Linked DNA regions of Candidatus Pseudothioglobus singularis PS1. The main gene of each other region encodes a partner of the protein of the gene in region 3 in a complex. Links are inferred from orthologs where the notes say so. Each region holds a gene or a part of one and is shown on either strand. Other genes may lie near its edges. The genes, in order: accB, W908_RS00850, accD and accC.

Evidence for each region.
Region 1: the proteins of accD (region 3) and accB are in contact, whole or in part, in a solved structure (PDB 8UXZ), measured with the Escherichia coli proteins. The link is inferred for Candidatus Pseudothioglobus singularis PS1 from one-to-one orthologs.
Region 2: the proteins of accD (region 3) and W908_RS00850 are in contact, whole or in part, in a solved structure (PDB 8UXZ), measured with the Escherichia coli proteins. The link is inferred for Candidatus Pseudothioglobus singularis PS1 from one-to-one orthologs.
Region 4: the proteins of accD (region 3) and accC are in contact, whole or in part, in a solved structure (PDB 8UXZ), measured with the Escherichia coli proteins. The link is inferred for Candidatus Pseudothioglobus singularis PS1 from one-to-one orthologs.

What each region holds. Positions count from the first base shown.
Region 1 is NZ_CP006911.1:39,373-42,086, forward strand. It holds accB (acetyl-CoA carboxylase biotin carboxyl carrier protein), read right to left. Parts: upstream 1,729-2,714; coding sequence 1,273-1,728; downstream 1-1,272. Other genes in the region: accC (acetyl-CoA carboxylase biotin carboxylase subunit), read right to left, coding at 1-1,276; dsbD (protein-disulfide reductase DsbD), read right to left, coding at 1,941-2,714. UniProt on the Escherichia coli protein: This protein is a component of the acetyl coenzyme A carboxylase complex; first, biotin carboxylase catalyzes the carboxylation of the carrier protein and then the transcarboxylase transfers the carboxyl group to form malonyl-CoA.
Region 2 is NZ_CP006911.1:173,348-176,375, forward strand. What follows is about bases 29-2,978. They hold W908_RS00850 (acetyl-CoA carboxylase carboxyltransferase subunit alpha), read right to left. Parts: upstream 2,004-2,978; coding sequence 1,053-2,003; downstream 29-1,052. Other genes in these bases: tilS (tRNA lysidine(34) synthetase TilS), read right to left, coding at 29-1,072; W908_RS00855 (LysE family translocator), read left to right, coding at 2,071-2,679; W908_RS00860 (DMT family transporter), read left to right, coding at 2,696-2,978. Also shown: more of tilS, read right to left, coding at 1-28; more of W908_RS00860, read left to right, coding at 2,979-3,028. UniProt on the Escherichia coli protein: Component of the acetyl coenzyme A carboxylase (ACC) complex. First, biotin carboxylase catalyzes the carboxylation of biotin on its carrier protein (BCCP) and then the CO(2) group is transferred by the carboxyltransferase to acetyl-CoA to form malonyl-CoA.
Region 3 is NZ_CP006911.1:1,545,097-1,547,956, forward strand. What follows is about bases 71-2,852. They hold accD (acetyl-CoA carboxylase, carboxyltransferase subunit beta), read right to left. Parts: upstream 1,997-2,852; coding sequence 1,145-1,996; downstream 71-1,144. Other genes in these bases: W908_RS07795 (adenosine kinase), read right to left, coding at 71-154; ispH (4-hydroxy-3-methylbut-2-enyl diphosphate reductase), read right to left, coding at 188-1,117; trpA (tryptophan synthase subunit alpha), read right to left, coding at 2,009-2,809. Outside these bases: more of W908_RS07795, read right to left, coding at 1-70.
Region 4 is NZ_CP006911.1:38,395-41,468, forward strand. What follows is about bases 79-3,074. They hold accC (acetyl-CoA carboxylase biotin carboxylase subunit), read right to left. Parts: upstream 2,255-3,074; coding sequence 902-2,254; downstream 79-901. Other genes in these bases: argC (N-acetyl-gamma-glutamyl-phosphate reductase), read right to left, coding at 79-905; accB (acetyl-CoA carboxylase biotin carboxyl carrier protein), read right to left, coding at 2,251-2,706; dsbD (protein-disulfide reductase DsbD), read right to left, coding at 2,919-3,074. In the rest of the region: more of argC, read right to left, coding at 1-78. UniProt on the Escherichia coli protein: This protein is a component of the acetyl coenzyme A carboxylase complex; first, biotin carboxylase catalyzes the carboxylation of the carrier protein and then the transcarboxylase transfers the carboxyl group to form malonyl-CoA.

The DNA.
Region 1 (2,714 bases), 1.5 Mb from region 3 along the record:
TTTTTCTTTGAAGAGGAATATTGGTTTTGATGCCATCTATCACCATCTCATCAAGCGCATTTTGCATTTTTATAATCGCATTAATTCTATTATCGCCATATGTAATCACCTTCCCAATCATTGAATCATAGTGGGGCGGCACATTATATCCGTTGTAGATATGAGAGTCTATCCTAACCCCGAGACCACCTGCAGCATGATACTGGGTAATTTTTCCAGGAGAAGGCATAAAGCTCTCGGGGTCTTCTGCATTAATTCTGCATTCAATTGCATGGCCACGGATTTTTATATCACTCTGCTCATAAGACAATTTGTCCCCACCAGCGATTAAAATTTGTTCTCGAACAATATCAACGCCCGTAATCATTTCTGTTACGGGGTGTTCAACTTGAACCCTAGTGTTCATTTCAATAAAGTAAAACTCATCATTATCAAAAAGAAACTCAAAGGTACCCGCACCACGGTAATTAATTTTTTTACATGCTTCAGCACAAATATTGCCAATCTTATTTCTAAGTTCTGAAGAGATTCCAGGAGCTGGAGCTTCTTCAACTACTTTCTGATGCCTCCTTTGCATAGAGCAATCTCTCTCACCAAGATGAATAGCGTTGCCATACTGGTCAGCAAGGACTTGTATCTCAACATGGCGAGGTGTTGTCAGAAATTTTTCCATATAGACTTCACCATTTCCAAAAAAGCTTAATGCTTCAGACTTTGTAAGTTGAATTGAGTCAGCCAAATCTTTTTCTTCTTCAACGACTCTCATGCCTCGACCACCACCACCGCCCGAAGCTTTAATAATTATTGGTAGACCAATTTCTTTTGCAATTTTAACGCTTCTTTTTTCATTGTCATCAAGTGCACCATCAGAACCTGGCACACAAGGAACACCTGAACTTTTCATTGCTTCAATAGCAGCAACTTTGTCACCCATAACCCTTATGTTTTCAGCTCTAGGACCAATAAATATAAAGCCACTTTGTTCAACTTGATCTGCAAAATCAGCATTCTCTGAAAGAAAGCCATAGCCAGGATGAATTGCATCAGAGTGGGTCAGCTCAGCAGCACTAATAATTGCTGGAATGTTTAAGTAGCTTTTGATTGATGGGTGGGGACCAATACATACAGCTTCATCAGCTAGCCTAACATGCTTTAAGTCTTTATCTGCAGTTGAATAAACAGCAACTGTTTGAATGCCAAGCTCCTTACAAGCCCTAAGAATACGCAGAGCAATTTCGCCACGATTTGCGATTAAAACTTTTTTAATTGAGCTCATTCTACAACTATTAGTGATTGTCCAAATTCAACTGCTTCACCATCTTTAACAAGAATCTCAATCACTGTCCCAGATTGGTCAGACTCTATTTGATTCATTATTTTCATTGCCTCAATAATTCCAACTGTATCTCCCTGATTGATTTTTTGTCCAATTGACACAAATGGTTTTGCCGTTGGAGATGGGGCAGAATAGAATGTTCCAACCATTGGAGACGTTACAGATTGGCCAGTTTCTTGAGGCTGTTCATTTGGGCTTGCTGTTTGAGAGGTGGGAGCGGAGCTAACTGGAGCTTGCTGCTGAACAAAAGATTGGATTGGATGCTGGGCAGGAGCTGGGGAGTTGCCATATCTTGAGATTTTTACGGACTCTTCACCCTCCTTAATTTCAATCTCTGACATTCCAGATTCTTCCAGAAGCTCCATTAATTTTTTAACTTTTCGAATATCCATTGACACTCCTTTTTATTTTATTAACTGTTATTTAAAACTTAAATATATCAAACTAGCTTGCAAGCTATAAATGTTATAAGTACATGTTTTGGCTTAGAAATATTAAATATAAGCCTAAAGATGTGATTCTTTATTAAGTATTACGTTTCAGTATTTTACCAGCTATATAGGAAAAAATAGCCACATTTAGAGGCATTTAGAGGAAAATGGGCTTACAACGAATTTATGTTATTTATGTGTTTTGTAAGCTCTGCTGCATTCACTTCACCAATAATTCTCTGATCCCTCAATTCTTTTCCATTCTTGAAAAATAAGATTGCGGGTGGTCCAAAGAGAGAGAACCTTGATAATATTGACTGACTAAAGGTGTTATTATCAGTGACATCAACTGTATAGGCTTGAGAGCCTCTAAGTGATTGACTGACAAGAGTGTCTGTAAAAACTACCCTTTCCATCTTGTTGCAAGCTATACACCATTCGGCATAGAATTTAATAACAAGCATTTTGTTGTTTTCATTAGTGCTTAAAATTAAATTATCGAGACGCTCTTCATCATTAATTATTTGAAATTTGATGCTATTTGATATATCAATCTTATCACCATATATGATTGAATCTAGTGGTTGCTGAACATCTCCATTTCCCTTTGCAACAAGAAACCATAACATAAATCCATAAGCTAGAACGGCCAGAGAAAGTAGCTTGAATAGGATGTTTAGAGGAGAAATTGATTTATTTAAATTTTTGAAAACACCAAGCATAACTGGTGCCACTGAAAATAATAATGCCCAAAGAATAAGTGATAAAAAAGGATATAAGATTCGATCTAAAAGGTAAAGGGCAACAGCTATCATTGCAAACCCAAAGACTCGTTTGACGTTTTCCATCCATGCCCCTGCTTTTGGAAGTGTATTGACGCCCCAGCCGCAAATTATTATTAGTGGCACACCCATGCCAAGACCCATGGCAAAAAGACTTGCACCGCC
Region 2 (3,028 bases), 1.4 Mb from region 3 along the record:
CACTCTGAAGTACTTTTTTTAGAGAGCTTGAGTGCTTTTTATCCTTGAGTCTGACTCTTTGACCGTCCTGACGAAATCGAATTGTAAAATTAGCTTGATCCTTTAGTTTATTAAAGAGAGGGCAATCTTCATTGGATCTATCAGGCTCACCATCAAAAAAATATAACTCATTGTCATATCTTCTGACTTCATAAAGATGCCATTTTAAAATCACTTTGGCATCATCCTTCGCCCTTAAAACAGAAATGAGTTCAGTTAGCACTTTATTGGATGGCATCAAGAAGCCCCTTTGTGCAATGTAATATCTTAATATATTAGCAACTCTTCTTTCTGGGAGCTCAGTTAAAGGCAGCACTTGAATTTTATGATTAATGACAAGATTGAACTTTTCGATATCAATTTCAGCAAGATCGTTTATTAGTTTTAATGCCTCAGACTGGTGATAAGCGCTTCTAGAAATATTTTTTATTACTCCTTTAAAACTGGAATCAAGTTTTGGAATAAACTCTAATCTTAGGAGATTTCTTTTGAAATTTAAATTAATATTGCTATCATCTTCTACCCAGTCGAGATTATATTTTGTTGCATAGTCAACAATTAATTGCTTAGAAATGTTTAAGAAGGGACGGTATAAGAATGCGTCAGCAAAGCTCTTTATTTTTGGCATGGATGCCAAGCCCGCTACCCCACTTCCTCTAAATAGTTGAAGTAAAAAAGTCTCAGATTGATCCTCCTGATGATGCGCAGTACACAGAACTTCATTTTTAGATAATTCTGATTTTAGTGAATTATAGCGTTTTTTACGAGCATTTTCTTCGATGTTAGACGAAGTTTTAATATTAATGTCTATGCTTTTAAACTCAACCCCTTGTTTGTGGCATTGTTCTTTACAGAATAAAGACCAGTCTTTGCTGTGCTTCGAAAGGTTATGATTGATATGGACTGCTCTTATATTGCCAGGGTAATGAGAGTTTAAGAAATGGAGCAGGACCACTGAGTCGATCCCTCCACTTAAGGCAATGACAATATTTTTGTCTATAAGGAAAGGATCTTTATTCGCTAAATCTTCCAAAGCTAAGTAATTTTTCGTGCCTATCTTCTAAAAGTTTTTCAATAGGTAAATCAGCTAGATTTTTAAGCTCTTTGATGAGTGCTTTTTTTAGAAATTTAGAGGCTTTTTCAGGGTCTCTATGAATTCCGCCCAATGGTTCAGGGATCACCTTTTCAATTAACTTATTTTTTTTCAAATGCTTACTAGTAAGCTTAAGAGACTCTGCAGCAATGGGAGCTTTAGATGCATCTTTATATAGTATAGATGCGCAGCCTTCAGGAGAGATGACTGAGTAAATGCTATACTCAAACATCATCATCGTGTCACAAAGTCCAATAGCAAGCGCACCGCCCGAGCCACCTTCACCAATCACAACCGATAGAATTGGCGTTTTTAAAGTTGACATTTCGAATAAGTTTTTTGCGATTGCTTCACTCTGTCCGCGCTCCTCTGCGCCAATACCAGGATAAGCGCCTGGAGTATCTATAAAAGTAATGACAGGCAAGCCAAATTTCTCAGCCATCTTCATAAGTCTAAGTGCCTTTCGGTAGCCCTCAGGCCTAGTCATTCCAAAATTATGGTAAATTTTTTCTTTTGTAGATCGGCCTTTTTGTTGACCAAGAAACATAAATGTTAGGTCATCTATTTTTGCAATACCGCCTATCAAAGAATGGTCATTTGCATAGGCTCGATCTCCACATAGCTCTGTAAACTCATCAAAAATATTATCAATGTAGTCCAAGGTATAAAGTCTTTGAGGGTGCCTAGCTAATTGAGAGATTTGCCAATCAGTAAGTGACGAAAAAATTTTCTTTGTTAAGAGTTCACTTTTTGATTTAAGTGAATCCATCTCTTTGGAAATATCGACATCATCCTTAATGCTTTCAAGGGCATCAATTTTGTCTTCCAGCTCTGCGATTGGCTGTTCAAAGTCTAAATAGTTTAAGTTCATTTAATGCACTTATTGTGAAAGGAAATTTAATGATAATTATAGCAGATGCAATGTTTATAATCTTGCAATGGATTTGCTTACCCTACTTTCTCTGATGATTGCTACTTTCGTTTATGCAATTTCACCCGGCCCTGGTTTATTTGCAGTGTTGGCGATTTCTACTCGATTTGGCCCAATCCCTGCAATTTGGGTTTCCATAGGCCACACAGTTGGTGATATTATTTATGTAGCTCTTGCAATGCTAGCTCTCAATGCCTTAGCTGAGGTGATTAATGAGAGTATGCTCTATGTGAAAATTCTTGGAGCATCATATTTAATCTTTATTGGCTATCAACAATTCCGTTCAAAAGGGATTAGTTTTGAACCTTCAAGTAAAAAGAGCTCAGTCATAAAGCTTTTAATAGCTGGGTTTGTTGTTGGAGTAACCAACCCAAAAACAATTATCTTCTACCTGTCCTTCCTTCCAATCTTTATAGACTTAAATAATCTGACTTTAAATACAGAAGTTCAGGTGATAGTATCAATTGGATTGACTGTTTTTTTTGTTTTAAGTTTGGCAAATATTTTAGGTGTTAGACTTAGACGTTATATTGAAAATCCCGATAGCATCAGGAAGATAAATCAAGTGACTGGCGTGACTATGATTCTTGTTGGTGTTTTTGTCGCACTGTATTGAATATAAAAGGATGTAGATGTTCCAATCTGAAAAAACAATGACACTAGTGATGCTTCTTGTTCCATTGGTATGGGCCTTATCAGGCGTCTCTGTAAAATACTTATCTTTTTATATCAGCGAAGATGAAGTCGTTGTGTATCGTTTTTTTCTATCAGCCTTATCGACCTTTCCTCTGCTTGTATGGATGAAAATTCCTATAAAAATTAGTTTAAAAAACTTTGTCATTTGCATTCTTTTGGCTTTTTTTCTGATCGGAAACTATAGAACCTACTTTATGGGGATGCAGAGAGGCGCAGTTGGTTTAGGCGCGGCTCTAGTAACCGTTTTGATTCCAATTTTTGTCTATGTT
Region 3 (2,860 bases):
TTGTTAGAGAGTCAATCAGATATTTTTGTCGCTCTTCATCAACAAGTGTCATTAGGCCTTTACCAATTTCGTTATCACTTAGAAATGAGTCACTCACAATAACTTCTGTATCAACAATAGCTGCGCCAATGCCATAAATATCATATTTTTTCATTAACTTAGAACTCCAAATTGATTAATAAATAATTTATACTTTGAGTAGAGCTGGAATTGGAAAACTCACAGACTCTTCTGTACCACCGAGCTCGATAACTTCAGATCCACCATTAGACACTAGAAATGAAACAACCTCCTGAACCAATATCTCAGGCGCTGATGCTCCTGCAGTTATGCCAATAGAACTAATACCATCAAGCCATTCAATATCAATATCCTCAGGACTATCAATTAAATAAGATGGTTTACCTTTATTATCAGCAATTTCTTTAAGGCGATTTGAATTTGAAGAATTTTTTGACCCAATTACAATAAGGATTTGAGAATGCTTAATGACCTCTTTAACTGAGTCTTGACGGTTTTGAGTTGCGTAGCAAATATCACTCTTTTTAGGGGACTGAATATTAGGAAATTTTACTTTCAAGGCATCTACAATCTCATTTGTATCATCGACTGATAGGGTAGTTTGAGTTGTGAAAGAAATATCTCTGTCTTTTTGCAGATCTATTTTCTCAACGTCACTTATTGATTCAACCAAGGTGATATTATTATTTTCAGTTGCCTGCCCAAGAGTTCCTTCTACTTCGGGATGCCCAGCATGTCCAATAAGAATAACCTGATGATTATATTTTTGGCGACGTGTTACCTCTTTATGTACTTTTGTAACGAGTGGACAAGTAGCATCATAGATGATAGCGGAGATACCATTAGTCTCTTTTCTAACAGCTTGCGATACGCCATGTGCACTATAAATGACCACACTCCCACTTGGAACCTCAGAAATTTCATCAACAAATATAGCCCCTTTATTTTTAAGGTTCTTTACAACATATTTATTATGGACTACTTCGTGACGAACGTAGATTGGAGGTCCATGTTTTTCAATGGCACGCTCAACAATCTCGATAGCGCGATCAACTCCTGCACAAAAACCCCTCGGATTTGCTAAATATATCTTCAAAATTTAATACACAATAGTTAAAAAAAATTAACTAGCTGATGCTGGATGAAGCGCAGAGAGTATTTGAAAAATTTTATTTCTAAGCTCTGATCGAGGAACAATCATATCAATAGCACCCTTCTCAAGCAAAAATTCACTTCTTTGAAAACCCTCTGGTAACTCCTCACGAACCGTCTGCTCAACCACTCTCGCTCCTGCAAAACCAATTCTTGCGTTTGGCTCTGCAATTTGTATGTCACCGAGCATCGCAAGACTAGCAGAAACACCTCCCATCGTTGGATCAGTTAAAACTGAAATGAATGGTATTTTATTATCAGATAGTAACTTCACCGCAAGAGATGTTTTAGACATCTGCATTAATGAGAAAAGTCCTTCTTGCATTCTAGCACCACCACTTGCCGAAAAACAAACTAAAGGCTGATTATTCTTGATAGCTAGATGAGCCGCTCGAACAAACTTTTCACCCACTACGGAGCCCATTGACCCGCCCATAAAGCTAAAATCAAATGCAACTGTGACAATTGGCATGCCCTTTAAAAAACCAGATTTTGCAATGAGTGCATCTTTTTCTTTAGTCTTTTTTTGTGCATCTTGATAACGATCTTTATATTTCTTTTGATCTTTGAACTTAAGAGGGTCGACTGATTGAATATTTGGAGCTATCTCAACTTGATTCTCCATATCAAGAAAATCTTGAATGCGCCTTCTGGCAGAAATTCTTAAATGGTGATTACACTTTGGACAGACATATAGAAGGCGTTCAAGTTCCTCTTGATAAAGAACCCTATTGCACTCAGGACATTTGCTCCAGAGTCCTTCTGGAATATTTTTTTTAGCATTCTTGCCAATCGATGGCATTATTTTTTCTAACCAACTCATACTATGCCTTAGTTAAGTAATTGCACTCGAGATTTCTTTTGCTAAATTTCCAACTTTGGTAACCATTTTATCCTTATCAGATGCGAGCTCTTCGACAATAGAGACAAGGGCACTTCCAACTATCACTGCATCAGCATTTTCACCAACCTGTTTTGCAGTGTCAGCATCTTTTATACCAAAACCAACACCCACTGGAAGTTGAATATAATTCCTCATTCGTTCAAGGTGATAATTGACCGAGTCAATATCAAGATTTGCAGCGCCAGTTACCCCCTTGAGGGAAACATAATAAATATATCCACTGGCTATTTTCGAAATTTGCTCTAAGCGCTCATCTGTCGTTGTAGGGGCAACCAGAAAAATTAAATCAATCTTATATTTATCCAGCTCCTGTTTAAGATCTGCAGCTTCTTCAGGCGGCATATCAACAACCAAAATGCCATCAACTCCAGCCTCGTCTGCTCTAATAGCAAACTCTTTGTAGCCATAGACTTCAATAGGGTTGGTATAGCCCATCAAAACGATACCTGTCGTCTGATTGTGCTCTCTAAACCTCTCCACTATTGCAAAAACAGAATCTAAGTTGATACCGTCTGCAACTGCTCTTTCATGTGACTTTGCAATGACAGGCCCATCTGCCATTGGATCAGAGAACGGCATTCCCAATTCGATAATGTCGGCGCCACTATCAGCCAAAGTGAAGACAAGAGCCTCACAGCCATCTAACCCACCATCACCAGCAGTAATAAATGGAATGAAGGCGGTCTGATCTTGATCATCAAGTTTTTTAAAGATATTAGAGATTCTTGACATATTGTTATTATTATTATTTATTACGAAATTTTAACATAGAGAGACTCTCAC
Region 4 (3,074 bases), 1.5 Mb from region 3 along the record:
TTGCTATGTTCAACATACTGAACTGAGATCTGGCAATAGTTAGAAGATTTAACTGAACGGGTTTCAGGGTAGACACCTTCAGGCAGTATTTTAACAAATTCTTCGTTTTCATAGGCATTTTCGAAGCATGCCAATATATCGATATCTGAGTCTATTAAGTCAACATAAATTGTAGCTTCAATCCCACGACTCATTGGAAGCAAATGAGGGGTAAATGTCAGGCCAACTGGTGATTCAGTCATTGACTCTATTTCTTGTTTGATTTCAGGAAAATGCCTATGTCCACTAACCCCATAAGGCTTAAAGCTTTCAGTAATTTCACAAAAAAGAGTAGCTTGGTTTGCAATCCGGCCAGCACCACTTGTACCTGACTTGCAGTCCGCAATTATATTTGACGTATCTATTAGGTTATTTTGAAGGAGTGGTTTTAATGCTAAAAGAACTGCTGTTGGATAGCAGCCTGGATTTGCAACTAGCCGAGCATCTTTAATGGCATCTCTTTTCATTTCTGGTTGACCATAAACGGCTTCTTTAAGAAGAGATTCTTGGGTATGTTCCATCTTGTACCAGTCAGACCAGGTAGTTGCATTGGTGATCCTGAAGTCTGCTCCCAGGTCAACAACTTTAATATTTTTTTCCAAAAAAAGTGCTGCATTGTTCATTGCAACGCCATGTGGTGTAGCAAAAAATACAATGTCGCATTCAAATAGCCTATTATCATCAGGAAGAAGATAAGTTAGCTCAGATATTCCATGCATATTAGGAAAAACTTCAGAGATCTTTCTGCCCTCAAGCGCTCTTGAGGTAATTGCATGAACCTCTGCGTTGGGATGTTGATGTATGATTCGTAAAAGCTCAATGCCAGTGTAACCTGAGCCCCCAATTATTCCAACTTTGATTTTCATTTTTCATCTCCAAGCATCTTTTCAAGATAGTGTATATTCATCCCACCTTTTTGAAAAACCTTGTCAACCATAATTTTTCTTTGAAGAGGAATATTGGTTTTGATGCCATCTATCACCATCTCATCAAGCGCATTTTGCATTTTTATAATCGCATTAATTCTATTATCGCCATATGTAATCACCTTCCCAATCATTGAATCATAGTGGGGCGGCACATTATATCCGTTGTAGATATGAGAGTCTATCCTAACCCCGAGACCACCTGCAGCATGATACTGGGTAATTTTTCCAGGAGAAGGCATAAAGCTCTCGGGGTCTTCTGCATTAATTCTGCATTCAATTGCATGGCCACGGATTTTTATATCACTCTGCTCATAAGACAATTTGTCCCCACCAGCGATTAAAATTTGTTCTCGAACAATATCAACGCCCGTAATCATTTCTGTTACGGGGTGTTCAACTTGAACCCTAGTGTTCATTTCAATAAAGTAAAACTCATCATTATCAAAAAGAAACTCAAAGGTACCCGCACCACGGTAATTAATTTTTTTACATGCTTCAGCACAAATATTGCCAATCTTATTTCTAAGTTCTGAAGAGATTCCAGGAGCTGGAGCTTCTTCAACTACTTTCTGATGCCTCCTTTGCATAGAGCAATCTCTCTCACCAAGATGAATAGCGTTGCCATACTGGTCAGCAAGGACTTGTATCTCAACATGGCGAGGTGTTGTCAGAAATTTTTCCATATAGACTTCACCATTTCCAAAAAAGCTTAATGCTTCAGACTTTGTAAGTTGAATTGAGTCAGCCAAATCTTTTTCTTCTTCAACGACTCTCATGCCTCGACCACCACCACCGCCCGAAGCTTTAATAATTATTGGTAGACCAATTTCTTTTGCAATTTTAACGCTTCTTTTTTCATTGTCATCAAGTGCACCATCAGAACCTGGCACACAAGGAACACCTGAACTTTTCATTGCTTCAATAGCAGCAACTTTGTCACCCATAACCCTTATGTTTTCAGCTCTAGGACCAATAAATATAAAGCCACTTTGTTCAACTTGATCTGCAAAATCAGCATTCTCTGAAAGAAAGCCATAGCCAGGATGAATTGCATCAGAGTGGGTCAGCTCAGCAGCACTAATAATTGCTGGAATGTTTAAGTAGCTTTTGATTGATGGGTGGGGACCAATACATACAGCTTCATCAGCTAGCCTAACATGCTTTAAGTCTTTATCTGCAGTTGAATAAACAGCAACTGTTTGAATGCCAAGCTCCTTACAAGCCCTAAGAATACGCAGAGCAATTTCGCCACGATTTGCGATTAAAACTTTTTTAATTGAGCTCATTCTACAACTATTAGTGATTGTCCAAATTCAACTGCTTCACCATCTTTAACAAGAATCTCAATCACTGTCCCAGATTGGTCAGACTCTATTTGATTCATTATTTTCATTGCCTCAATAATTCCAACTGTATCTCCCTGATTGATTTTTTGTCCAATTGACACAAATGGTTTTGCCGTTGGAGATGGGGCAGAATAGAATGTTCCAACCATTGGAGACGTTACAGATTGGCCAGTTTCTTGAGGCTGTTCATTTGGGCTTGCTGTTTGAGAGGTGGGAGCGGAGCTAACTGGAGCTTGCTGCTGAACAAAAGATTGGATTGGATGCTGGGCAGGAGCTGGGGAGTTGCCATATCTTGAGATTTTTACGGACTCTTCACCCTCCTTAATTTCAATCTCTGACATTCCAGATTCTTCCAGAAGCTCCATTAATTTTTTAACTTTTCGAATATCCATTGACACTCCTTTTTATTTTATTAACTGTTATTTAAAACTTAAATATATCAAACTAGCTTGCAAGCTATAAATGTTATAAGTACATGTTTTGGCTTAGAAATATTAAATATAAGCCTAAAGATGTGATTCTTTATTAAGTATTACGTTTCAGTATTTTACCAGCTATATAGGAAAAAATAGCCACATTTAGAGGCATTTAGAGGAAAATGGGCTTACAACGAATTTATGTTATTTATGTGTTTTGTAAGCTCTGCTGCATTCACTTCACCAATAATTCTCTGATCCCTCAATTCTTTTCCATTCTTGAAAAATAAGATTGCGGGTGGTCCAAAGAGAGAGAACCTTGATAATATTGACTGACTAAAGGT